Regions from separate parts of the Vibrio nigripulchritudo genome, predicted to be linked through region 2. Evidence: riboswitches for the same ligand, from Rfam matches in the RefSeq annotation. Region 2 holds a riboswitch; the other holds the start of a gene.
What was found. A riboswitch is a leader RNA that binds a small molecule or an ion and turns the genes downstream of it on or off. The one in region 2 is predicted to bind lysine.
Positions count from the first base shown of each region.

Region 1: it holds a riboswitch for lysine, as region 2 does, so the genes downstream of both, QMG91_RS05900 (Na+/H+ antiporter NhaC family protein) here and lysC (lysine-sensitive aspartokinase 3) in region 2, are expected to answer to the same signal.

Region 1 covers NZ_AP027049.1:1,230,760-1,237,585, reverse strand. The annotation lists gene QMG91_RS05900 (Na+/H+ antiporter NhaC family protein) at 150-1,781, opposite strand; lysine riboswitch at 1,880-2,063, opposite strand; gene QMG91_RS05895 (H-NS family histone-like protein) at 2,386-2,790, shown strand; gene imuA (translesion DNA synthesis-associated protein ImuA) at 3,165-3,839, shown strand; gene QMG91_RS05885 (Y-family DNA polymerase) at 3,841-5,241, shown strand; gene QMG91_RS05880 (error-prone DNA polymerase) at 5,250-6,826, shown strand, end outside.
Region 2 covers NZ_AP027049.1:467,925-474,750, reverse strand. The annotation lists gene uvrA (excinuclease ABC subunit UvrA) at 1-128, shown strand, start outside; gene QMG91_RS02395 (PglL family O-oligosaccharyltransferase) at 200-1,975, shown strand; gene QMG91_RS02390 (pyridoxal-phosphate-dependent aminotransferase family protein) at 1,992-3,107, opposite strand; lysine riboswitch at 3,284-3,455, shown strand; gene lysC (lysine-sensitive aspartokinase 3) at 3,512-4,945, shown strand; gene metH (methionine synthase) at 5,020-6,826, opposite strand, start outside.

The sequences.
Region 1 (6,826 bases), 760 kb from region 2:
TCCTTGAGTTAACTTCACACTAACCCAAGCCGTTGGTGATTTGCAAGACCTAAGTCCAAAAAATTTTCTGAGTGAAAAATTGCTTTGAGTTAGAAATTCAGAAATGAAAAAGGCAGGTCGTATGACCTGCCTTATATAGCTAAACGGGATTATGCTGAAACAGGAGTCTGTCGACGTTTAGAAATCACACTCAAAACACCACAAACGATGACAAATGCCACGCTTGCTGACGCGAATGAGAACAACACCGACGATGTCATACCTAAAACAATGAATCCTACGCACGAAACAACAGCAACAGAAACGGCATATGGAAGCTGTGTAGCGACGTGGTCAATATGATTACAACGAGCACCAGTAGAAGACAGAATCGTTGTGTCTGAGATTGGTGAACAGTGATCGCCAAATACAGAACCTGCCAATACAGCACTTAGCATAGGAAGCATCAGTGCCAAATCTGTTGCGCCAGCCATATCACCTGCGATTGGCAGCATAATACCAAACGTTCCCCATGATGTACCTGTGGAGAATGCCATCAAACCAGAAAGCAAGAATAAAATAACAGGTAACCAGTGTGGGTTAATATTTCCCTGAACAAGTGAAGATAGATAAGTACCTGTTTTTAAATCACCAATTACAGAACCGATAGTCCAGGCAAAGAATAGAATTAATATTGCGCCAAACATAGAACCTGCGCCAATCCATAAAGTGCGAATAATTTGCACAAATTCTATTTTTTGACGTAGTACGGTAATTAAAGCGACAATTAAACCAATCAGTCCACCGTAACAAAGAGAAGTACCAACATCGGTATTTTCAAAAGCACCTAGCAGATCAAAATCTTTTCCTGAATCCGCTAATGATTGTGCACCTGTATATAACATGAAGAATACTGTCGCGAATATTAGCGCAACAATAGGCATAACTAAGTCTGAAACTCGACCCGTTTCACTTTCGTTGATATCAAGATCTTCACTTAATTCATTATTCGCAGAATCTTTTTCTGCGTCATCGAAACCGACCCCCTGAGAGGCTTCAATTTCTTTTTTACGCATTAAGCCAACATCAAGTTGGAACCAAGCAACGGCAAATACCATCAATAGTGCGAATACCGCATAAAAATTCATCGGTATCATATTTACATAAGCACTTAAGGCTGATGAATATTCCGTTAATCCATGTGTAACCAGAATGCCACCTACAATGGTCATAATATACGCACCCCAGCTTGAGGCAGGCATCAATACGCACATTGGTGCAGCGGTTGAATCTAGAATATAAGCAAGTTTTGAACGTGAAACATAAAAGCGATCAGTAACTGGTCTGGAGATAGCACCGACAGCCAGGCTATTAAAGTAGTCATCAACAAAAATGAAAACGCCTAAAAACGCTGCCAGTAATTTCGAACCACGCTTACTTTTTACTCGGCTTTGAGCCCATTCGGCGAATGCTCGAGTACCACCAGATAATGTCAGTAAAGCTGTCATCATTCCCAGCAGTAATAAAAATGCAATAATACTCATATTCCAGCTATTTAAGCTGGCTTCTTCTACTTTAACGCCATCGATAACAGTTTCATTGGTCTCAATAACGACGCCATATACTTTATCCCAGATATATTTAAACGATTCATACAGTGAATAATCTGTGATAAGTAAGCCGCCAAGCAAAATTCCCATACCCAAGGAAATAAGAACTCGACGTGTAATAATGGCTAGACCCAGAGCAACCAGTGGGGGAAGCAGCGAAAGCGGAGATGACGCAAAATCTAATAAATTCATGATCTTCAGAAACCAATATTTGGTTAGAGATCTACTGCAGACGGTATTAGTTATACCTTAAGTTGAACAAGCGAAAGGGAAGTGAACACTTCACCCAACCCTACAGTAGCGCTCCATAGTTTAACAACAACATAGACTATGGCAGTGTTATATCTATTCGAATATAACCCCAGCATTGAAAGGCGATAACTTCCAATACTTCGGCAATAACTCCTTTCAGCTCTCATCTTAGACATCACTCTCTTAGAGCTTACTGATAGTTATTGCGCCTCTACCTTGGGCGAAAACCTGGTTAAAAAGTCGCCACCCAAATCAGGTGCGAGCCATTCTACGGATGCCAAACCTTTTTGCAACATATAATTTCAAGTTTTAACCAGAATGATGAAACTTTCATCTAGATGAATGGTCTACAAGCTCCGTACTTACACTTTTTTGACACTTAGCGTAATAAATATTGACGTATTCTATTCGGCTAATAAGAAATTAAATATATTTCTAGAAATGTATATTTGAAATTCGATATATTTGAAATAAAATTATATTGTATTCTCGTCTTACACTGTTATTATTGTGTACGTTTACTAAAATAAGAATGGGACTGAACATGTCAGATATTGCAAAAACTCTGCTAAATATTCGCAGTCTGCGAGCTTTTGCTCGTGATCTACCGCTAGAGCAATTGGAAGAAGCGCTAGATAAAATAACTACCGTTGTAGAAGAGCGCCGTGAAGCTGAAGCTGCAGAATTAGCAGAAAAAGCCGAACGTGAAGCTAAATTAGCTGAATACGCAAGTATGATTGCTAAAGATGGCATCGATGTCGATGACCTAATTGCTGCACTATCTGGTGAAACTAAATCTAAAGCGAAGAAAAAACGCGATCCTCGCCCAGCAAAATATAAATATGTTGTTGATGGTGTAGAAAAGACTTGGACAGGTCAAGGTCGTACTCCTTCTGCTATTCAAGCTGAATTGGATTCCGGCAAATCTTTGGATGATTTCCTAATCTAATTTTCAGTTTGTTACAAAAATTAATGCAACGCTGAGCATGTCCCTCGATTCTATACTTCAGCGTTCAGTATAAATTGAGCCGAAACTTATATAAGTTTCGGCTTTTTTAATGCCACTATTTGCATTACGACTATTCTCAATTCCCATAATAAATATTTATAGAATCGATATCTATTAAGATTAAATTAACCTGTCTATATTCATTCAGGCTCATTATTACTCTCTTGCTTCCTTTTTTCTAATCTACTTACTACGTTTTTGATTTTTTTGCCATTTCTTACTCATGTAGCTCACTAGCCCAGAAAAATGCTTGCAGATCTTTTCTGAAGTCATATACTTCAAAGTACTGTATATCTATACAGGACTATTGAGCAATGCATGAAATAATACAAACACTACATCACAAGAACCTCCTCTGGAAAGGAACTGAAACCTCTACCAGTGTCAACACTACCTCCTCAGGTTACCCTGAGCTAGATAGTAAGCTGGGTGGTGGCTTCCCCAGAAAAGGGGTCATAGAAATTAATACCTGTATTGGGATTGGAGAGCTGCGACTTTTGCAAAACTTCATGAGCAATACCAAAGAAGACAGGCTAAGAGTCTTTATTCAGCCACCAGGAAAACTATGCAGCGAGTTTTTTTTAGCCCAAGCACTACCTCTGGATAAAATCCTGATTGTCTCTACCAAGAGCACAAAAGAGGCATTGTGGGCTGCAGAGCAATGCCTGAAGAGTGGTGCATGTTCACATGTTGTCTTATGGCAAGAGAAATTAGAAATACACCAAGTCAAACGCTTACAGGTTGCTAGTGAGACTGGGAAATGTTCTCAGATTATCTTTAAGCCACAAAAACAAGCTTTTCCACTACCCGTCTCCCTTAGCATGACATTAAAAGCTCATTCTAAAGGGTTAGATATCACTATTAACAAACGAAAAGGTGGGCTGGGTATATCTAAGTTACAGTTGGACATGTCATCTCAATGGGCAGATCTTACTCATACAAAAGTGCCAGACACAGTTGTCGCTTTTCCTTTACTCAAAAGGGGTTAGTATGCTGTGGCTTTATCTTCACTTTCCATCGCTTCAACTGGATTCTTGTTTTTTCGATTCCGACTTGGAAAACAACATTGCTATCGTCGATGAACATCACCAGATAATTCAGCTTTCCAAAAGCGGATTTGACGCAGGGCTCAAACTCAATATGGGTTTAGGGACTGCCGCATCACTTTGTCAGGATTTGCAAGTCTATCCATATGATATTGATATCGAGCATAAGAAATTAAAAGAAATTGCACAGTGGTTATATTTAATTACATCGGATATCACACTTTGTGAACCAAATGGAATTCTATTAAAGATCAGTAATATGCTGTGCCTTTATTCCAACCTTGAACATTATTGGCTTACCGTTCAACAACACCTTAAGAAATTTAACGTACGCTATCAATTTTCTACTGGATTTTCCCCTTATTCAGCCCAAATACTGGCTCAGCAAAAAAAACAGTTTATTACGGATGACTCTGACTTAATGAAAAAGCACCTCTACACGCTTCCTCTTGGTGTGAGTGATCTGTCTGAAAAAGTGGTAGATAAGTTATCAAGAGTTGGCATAGAAACTTTTGACGCTTTGTTTACTATTCCCATGGCTGATATTGCCAAGCGCTTTGATATAGATCTCATTAACTATATTGGCAAACTTACTGGGCGATTTAAGCACCCTGTCGACTTTTACCATCCTCCTCAAACTTTTAAATATTCTCTCGATTTATTATATGAAATTGAGAATATTCAGTTTCTTGAGAGGCCTCTTGATAACCTTCTGAAAAAGCTGGAACATTTTCTAAAATTACGAGACCAGTTGGCTAATGAAATACAAATCATCTTACAACTGAGAAATAAACAAAATACCAAATTTAAAGTCTGCTCCGCACAGGGAGAATATCTTGCATCAAAATGGTTATCACTATCTCAATTAACTTTCGAGTCACTCTCTATTGACTCCCCTGTTGTTGCCATCACACTGAATGTTGCGCGGATTACTCAGCAAGAAGGAAGTTACACAGATTTATTTGAGGGGAAACAAGGTACAACCAACGCATTAGAATTGATGTCTTTACTCCATGCCAAACTTGGTGAAAGAGCACTGCACAACCCTGGTCTTTTAGAAGACCCACGACCAGAGATCGCTTATCAGTACACGTCTCCAAATACTACACTGTCCCCTACCCTCAGTATTCCACCAAAGCTCAGACCTGCCATCTTATTACTACACCCAAAACCTCTTGAAGAGAAAGTGACGCTGTCTTTGGGACCAGAGAGAGTAGCAACAGGCTGGTGGGATAATCAGCCTATGGTTCGTGACTACTTTATCGCACATACCAATGAGGGTCGCTGGCTTTGGGTTTTTCGAACGCCTAAACAACAGTGGTTTCTTCACGGCGTGTTCAGTTAGATCGAATCATGAAGTACGCCGAATTATTTTGTCAGACTAATTTCTCTTTTCTTGAAGGTGCTTCTAGCCCCGAAGAGTTAGTCACTCAAGCCGACTTTTTACAATATTCAGCCATTGCTATCACCGATGAATGTTCAGTTGCGGGGGTAGTCAGAGCACATACGGCAGCCAGAGATCAGGGACTCAATGTGAAACTGATTGTGGGTTCACTATTTCGGATGAATGAAGAAGTTGAACTCATCCTACTTGCGCCTGATCGCCAAGCCTATGGCGAACTTTGCCGAATCATCACGAATGCTCGCCGGCGAAGTGCAAAAGGTGAGTACAGCCTGTCGGAGTGGGACATCATGTCTGCCAGAAATTGTTTAGTTATTTGGCTTCCAAAACACCAAAGGAGTGATTTTGAGTGGGCAAAATGGTTAATTAAACATCACAACAACCGGTTATGGATCGGGCTTCAGCGTCATCTGCAACATAACGACCATCGTTTTATTGAGCACTGCGAATGCTTAAGTCGACTTTATCAACTCCCCATCACAGCTTGTGGAGGAGTACTTATGCATACAGCGGAGCGCTTACCTCTACAACATACTCTGACCGCAATAAAACACGGGACAACAGTTGCCAAAGCGGGAAAGCTTTTACAAAGCAATTGTGAGCATTCACTTCGTTCCAAAGAGAAACTACTCCGAGTATTCAAATCAGAATGGCTAGAAGAATCTCATCGCATCCAGCTTCGCTGTTGCTTTGATATGGGGAGCTTACGCTATGAATACCCAAGTGAGCTTGTGCCTAATGGCTACACGCCAATGTCATACCTACGCGATCAAGTGCGAGCAGGAAGTCTTCGCCGATTCCCGTCGGGAGTCCCAGAGCACGTACAAAACTTGATAAACAAAGAGCTGAGCCTCATCGAAGAGTTGGAGTACCCCTATTACTTTCTGACCATCTACGACATTGTCATGTTTGCTAAGCGCAATCATATCCTTTATCAAGGACGCGGCTCTGCAGCAAATTCTGTTGTCTGCTACTGCTTAGAGATAACAGCAGTAGACCCAAGGCAAATCTCCGTACTTTTCGAGCGCTTCATCAGCAAAGAGCGCAATGAACCACCTGATATTGATGTGGATTTTGAGCACGAGAGGCGTGAAGAAGTAATCCAATACATCTATCAAAAATATGGCAGACAGAGAGCCGCTCTTTCTGCCACAGTGATTACTTACCGCTTTAAAAGTGCTGTGCGTGAAGTAGGAAAAGCTTTGGGGATCTCTGAAACCCAGTTGGATTTCTTCATCAAAAACGTCAATCGACGAGATCGAAGTTTAGGCTGGCAGGCACAGATTGTTGAACTGGGTCTAGAGCCTGAATCCCACCAAGGACAGCTATTTATCAAACTCGTCAGTGAAATTATGGGGTTCCCACGCCATTTGTCTCAACATGTAGGCGGCTTTGTTATTTCTTCTGGTCCTCTTCATGAACTGGTACCTGTCGAAAATGCAGCCATGGACGATCGTACTGTCATTCAGTGGGATAAAGACGATCTGGAAAGCCTAGGCTTGATGAAAGTCGATGTCTTGGCTTTAGG
Region 2 (6,826 bases):
ACTGGATTGTCGATTTAGGTCCGGAAGGTGGACAAGGCGGTGGTGAAATCATTGCGCAAGGAACTCCAGAGGAGGTCGCAAAAGTTAAAGGCTCTCATACCGCGCGCTTCTTAAAACCTATGCTTTAAAGTAAAAAGTGATAGTATCGTTCAGCGGTCTGGGGGCAGACCGTTGAATTTTATAGAGGAAGCATTCAGATATGGCAACTTTGCTTGTTAAAGGTACTCAGCTCGAAGCCGACAAAATTCGTACCCCATTAAATCGAAAATTCCTTCTTGCCCTCGCAGTCACCTTCATCATCGCAATGAACTTTTTTATGCCTAACCCTGGCGGCTCTGGTTTAGCGCTATCATACAATCCTGCAACCTGGATTACCCTCTCTATCGCTTTGGCAATGGGGCTTTATCAAACGTCAAACCGATTTCAAATCCGATACTCAAAAATGGGGGTAGTACTGCTGCTGTGCAGTCTTGTTTTGTCGGTACCGCTCTTTTTCCCAAACGCCGTATTGGAAGAATCAACGGGGCGAATTTTAGGTCTATGGGCCGGGATTATCCTTTTCTTCAGCCTTCAGCAATTTCAGTTCAGTAACAAACAAAAACAGCGGTTGCTCTGGTTTGTGCTCTTTGCCGCCGTTTTGCAGGTAGCCATTGGGTACATACAGTTTCTGGTATTAGAGCCGGGTAACATGTTTGGTTATCCTACTGAAGCCAACCGCCCCTATGGCATATTTCAGCAGCCCAATGTATTCGCGAGCTTCATCGCAACCGGGCTAGTATTGTCGGGGTATCTTCTCGCCAGACAGCCTCAGAAATATCGTAGAAAATTCTGGCAACTTATCTTTCTGGCAACAGTACCTATGTTGTGTGTCTCTATGCTGGTTATTGTTGCCTCCCGTACTGCATGGCTTGGCGCGTCACTGGCTGTCCTGATGGTTTTGCCCTACCTGATTCGATTTTCTACACCAAAGCGCGTTATCGCTTGGGTTGCGTCTATTGCAGTAGGCATTACGTTAGGGCTAACGGTACCTAAATTTGCCAGCTCCAATTTCGATAGCCTGTTGCAAGATAAGAAAGATCTCCAAAGTTTAAGAGACACCCACTTCCCACAGGCCATTGATATGATTATTGAAAAGCCATTTACTGGTTATGGATATGGTCAATTTGAGTCGTCTTATCTCCTATACACTGCAAGACAACATCAACTGAATTCACAATACCCCCCAGCAGTTCCAGCATTAGACCATCCACATAACGAGCTTATGCTTTGGGGAGTAGAAGGTGGCATAGTCGCGATCATCGCTATCTTATTGGCGGGGTTTTACGTCATTTACAAAGCCTCATCAGCTCGAAAAGGGACGAAATTGGCAATGTTGGCTTTGTTTGTTCCGATTGCAGTGCATACCCAGCTTGAATACCCGTTTTACCATTCTGCAATTCACTGGGTCACATTTGTCATATTGCTCTTTTGGTTAGACCAACGCACTGCACGTTATAAAACCGTAAAATTCAGCGTAATCAGCAAAGTTACGTTGAGGGTGGCAAGTTTAGTCCTGCCGCTCCTCACGCTTTTTTACATGGGGAGCACTTTGCATACCAACTATGTGCTAACAGAATTTGAAAAATCTCAGCCAAGAAATCCTGAGATATTAGACAGAGTAACTAATCCTGTTGCCTGGAAAGACAGATACGATTGGGACATATACAGCACTTATTTAACCATAGGGTTATACACTGGAGATAAGTCTCTGATAGAGCCTTACATTGAATGGTCGCAGGACATCATTAAACGTAAACCAAGACCTGCTTTTTACAACAACCTTATTGTTGCCTATCGTGGAATGGGTAATGAAAGTAAAGCAACGCAGATTCAACAAGAAGCGCAATACCTGTTCCCTAAGCACGACTTCTCAAACGTCAGGTATTCCAAAGAATCCCAAGCAATTATAACCAATGAAAAGAAAGCCGCTGAATAAGCGGCTTTCTATCTAATCAAAGGGACTCTTCAAGGGCTTTTAAGCACAGAGCGACGTTTTCTTCTCTCGCGCCGTAACCCATCAGACCTATTCGCCAGGCTTTTCCAGCAAGAGCTCCGAGCCCAGCCCCAATCTCGAGATTGTAGTTTTCCAAAAGTTCAGCTCTGACCTTAACTTCATCAATTCCATCAGGAACGTACACAGCATTCAATTGAGGTAGACGATAAGGTTCGTCCACCACAAACTGAATTCCCAGTTTTTCCAGACCTTTCTTCAGCTTATCGTGCATGTCTTTATGTCGCTTCCAAGTATTCTCGAGCCCTTCATTCTTCAGCTTCAACAGGGATTCATGAAGCGCATACAAGCTGTTTACAGGCGCGGTGTGATGATAACTTCGCTTACCTTCTCCACTCCAGTACCCTAGTACCAGGCTTTGATCTAAGAACCAGCTTTGAACCGGAGCACTGCGCTCTGTAATTTTACTGATTGCCGCTGCGGAAAGGGTCAAAGGTGACAAACCGGGAATACAGGACAGACACTTCTGGCTCCCTGAATAAACGGCATCCAGCCCCCATTTATCGACATAAAGGGGAACGCCACCTAAAGAAGTGACCGTATCTACAATAGTAAGCGCACCATGTTGTTTAGCAATTTTTGCCAAAGCTTCCGCATCGGAGCAAGCCCCGGTCGACGTTTCAGCGTGTACAAAGGCAAGAATCTTGGCATCGGGGTGTTGGTCGAACGCTGCCTGTACTTTCTGAACGCTGACTGGTGCCCCCCATTCATCATCCACGACAACCGCATCACCACCACATCGGATAACGTTTTCTCTCATACGTTCTCCGAACACGCCATTGCGGCATACGATCACTTTATCACCTGGCTCAACCAAATTAACAAAGCAGGCTTCCATTCCGGCACTCCCCGGAGCAGAAATCGCAATGGTAAATTCATTCTCTGTCTGGAAGGCGTATTTGAGCAATTGTTTAAGCTCATCCATCATCTTGATGAATAAAGGGTCCAAATGCCCAACAGTAGGTCGGCTGATGGCTTGCAAGACTTCAGGGTAAACATCCGAAGGACCGGGACCCATTAAGATACGCCGTGGAGGATTAAAGCTTGTTATTGTCATAGTGCTCTCATTTTATCGTTATTGGATTTTCTACTGTTTAATTTTTACTCTAATGCATTCACTTTGTTAAGGTCGAGCGCCAAAAAGACGCTTTTTACAATGCTGATATCACAAAATAACAAATTCTCGGTTAAACATTGACATTTTCACCATAAAACCGTTCAATAAACGGGCTTTCTAGCAGAAGAGGAGCATTGCCCAGGCAGGTTTGGTGTGGAACCCCAATTCCAAGACACCTAACTCAGGGGGAGCAATGCCGAGATGACAATTCATTGCGGGTGAATTGAGCATCGGGCGAGCAGGTTGAATCCTGCCGACTGTCACCCTAGGTGAAGAGCTTCTGAGGTACGCATTCCTTTCTTTATGCTTTCCCTCTGCTCTACGAAATCTCTCTTCAACATCGGATGTTAGGCAGTCGTTTTGATTGCCATGTCGTTATCTTTGGACGTTTTTTGGGAGACAGTGCTTTGAACGAGAACAAAGCCGCGAGCGCATTTAATGTAGCGAAATTTGGTGGAACCAGTGTGGCGAATTTTGAAGCCATGAGCCGCTGCAGTGCCATTATTGAAAATAACCCTGATACCCGTTTGGTGGTGAGTAGTGCCTGTTCAGGTGTTACCAATCTGCTTGTCGAACTGGCGAATGGTGTGGCAGATGCTGAGCATCGTCAAACCTTAGTTAAGCAGCTCGCTGATATTCATCATCAGATTTTAGATCAGCTAGCCGACCCGGCGGGAGCTGAGAAACAAGTACACGCCATTTTAGAAACCGTTGCCAGTGCCGCAGAAGCCGCATCATTTCAATCTAGCGACAAGCTGACCGATCACCTTGTTTCTTGTGGCGAGCTGATGTCGACTCACATTTTGACGCAGCTGATGCGCGAGCGTGGTGTTAATGCGGTTCGATTTGATATTCGCGATGTCATGCGTACCGATTCCGTGCATGGTAAGGCGCAGCCAGAGCTGGAAGAAATATCTAGACTGGCAAAAGAAAAACTAGTACCTCTTTGCCAGCAACAAGTTGTTGTCACTCAGGGCTTTATTGGTTCTGACGAAGAAGGCAACACCACTACACTTGGTCGTGGTGGCAGTGACTACAGTGCCGCACTGATTGCTGAAGCGGTTGAAGCAGCAGGGTTAGAAATCTGGACTGACGTTCCCGGTATATACACTACCGATCCTCGCATTGCACCTAAAGCCAGCCCGATTCCGGAAATTAGCTTTAGCGAAGCATCTGAGATGGCCAATTTTGGTGCAAAGATCCTTCATCCATCAACACTACTTCCTGCACTTCGTCATCAAATTCCAGTGTTTGTCGGTTCATCGAAAGCGCCCGAAAAAGGTGGCACATGGATTCGTCAACAGGTAGAAAGCGCACCTTTATTCCGTGCTCTGGCACTTCGCTGTAATCAGACGATGGTAACACTGCGCAGCCCGAACATGTTCCAGGCCTATGGCTTCTTAGCCGAAGTATTCCAAATCTTGGCGAAGCACAAAATCTCCGTCGATTTGATCACAACGTCAGAAGTCAGTGTGTCTCTGACACTGGATCAAACCAATACGGGAGGCGGCGCTCCTGAACTGCCACCAGAAGCAAAGAAAGAACTGGAAGAGCTGTGTACGGTAGAAGTAGAACACAACCTCTGCCTGGTCGCCCTGATTGGTAATAACATGAAAGAGAGCAAAGGCTACGCGAAACAAGTATTCAGTACGCTTGAAGACTTTAACCTTCGCATGATTTGTTACGGAGCCAGTGCCCATAACCTCTGCTTCTTATTACACGAATCTGTATCGAAAAAAGCGGTCCAGGCGCTTCACGAAGAACTTTTCGAAAGATAACTCTTCAAAAAATAGCGATCAAACACCAAAAAGGGTTGGCAGATGCCAACCCTTTTTATTTCCCCCGAATAAAATCAATTAAGATTTGGACCCAACCATTTCTCAGCTTCTTCCCACTCCCAGCCTTTTCTCTCGGCGTAGTCTTTCGCCTGATCTTCTTGAATCTGTGCAATAGCAAAGTAACGTGAATCAGGGTGAGAGAAGTACCAGCCAGACACAGAAGCACCCGGCCACATGGCGTAGCTGGTTGTCAGCGACATATCAATGGTTTCTTCGACTTTGAGCATCTCCCACAAAGTGCCTTTCTCAGTGTGTTCCGGGCAGGCAGGGTAGCCCGGCGCTGGTCGAATACCCTGATATTTTTCGCGAATCAGATCTTCGTTATCCAGATTTTCGTCTGTCGCATAGCCCCAAATGTCTTTACGAACCTGCTCGTGCAAGTATTCTGCAAAAGCTTCCGCTAAACGGTCTGCCACCGCTTGAATCATGATGGCATTGTAGTCATCACCCTGCGCTTTATAGGCATCAGCAAGTTCACGCTCACCAATACCACCAGTAACTGCAAAGGCACCAATCCAGTCTTTTTTGCCTGACGATTTCGGCGCAATATAGTCTGAAAGGCAGTAGTTAAAACCTTTAGGCTTTTCAGTTTGCTGGCGCAAGTTATGTAAAACATGTGCTACTTCAGTACGGCTCTCATCACTGTACACTTCGATGTCGTCGCCGACACTCGCTGCCGGGAATAGCGCACACATACCACGTGCTTTCAGTAAGCCTTCTTTTTCCACACGATCAAGCAAATCGTTCGCGTCTTTGAACAGGCGTTTTGCTTCTTCACCGACTTCTTCATGTTCGAGGATTTTTGGGTATTTACCCACAAGTGACCAAGTCATAAAGAATGGAGTCCAGTCGATGTATTTGCGCAGTGTTGCCACATCGAAATCGTCGTACACATGCACACCAGGTTTGACGGGGACGGGAGGCGTATAGTTTTCCCAGTCAATATCAACACAGTTAGAACGTGCCTTTTCAAGATTCACTGGCTTAGTGCGAGGTTTTTTACGGTTATGCTGGTCACGAACACGAACGTAGTCGGCATCCACCTTTTCAACAAAGGCTGGTCTCAACTCATCGGACAGCAAAGATGTACACACACCTACCGCTCGTGAAGCATTGTTCACATAGACCACTGGTTGGTGGTAGTTCTGCTCTATCTTCACCGCAGTATGAGCTTTTGAGGTTGTAGCACCGCCAATAAGGAGTGGAAGATCAAACCCTTGGCGCTCCATCTCTTTCGCTACATGAACCATTTCATCCAAAGAAGGGGTGATGAGGCCAGAAAGACCAATGATGTCGACATTCTCTTCTTTAGCGACTTTCAGGATCTGCTCACAAGGAACCATCACGCCTAGGTCGACAATTTCATAGTTGTTACACTGCAAAACTACGCCCACGATGTTTTTACCGATATCGTGAACATCTCCTTTTACGGTTGCCAGCAGGATCTTGCCGTTGGACGAACCCGCTTGCTTTTCTGCGTTGATGTACGGTTCTAAATGGGCAACTGCCTGTTTCATTACACGAGCTGATTTAACTACCTGAGGAAGGAACATCTTGCCCTCACCAAACAGGTCGCCAACCACGTTCATACCATCCATCAAAGGACCTTCAATCACTTCCAGTGGTTTGGAGGCTTTCTGACGCGCTTCTTCCGTATCATCAACAATAAACTCAGTGATGCCTTTAACCAGTGCATGCTCAAGGCGTTTTTCTACTGGGTAAGTGCGCCATTCCAACGCAGAAGCATCGTCTTCTTTTCCGACGCCTTTTCCTGCGTATTCCGCGGCAATATCCAGTAAACGTTCTGTGCCATCATCACGG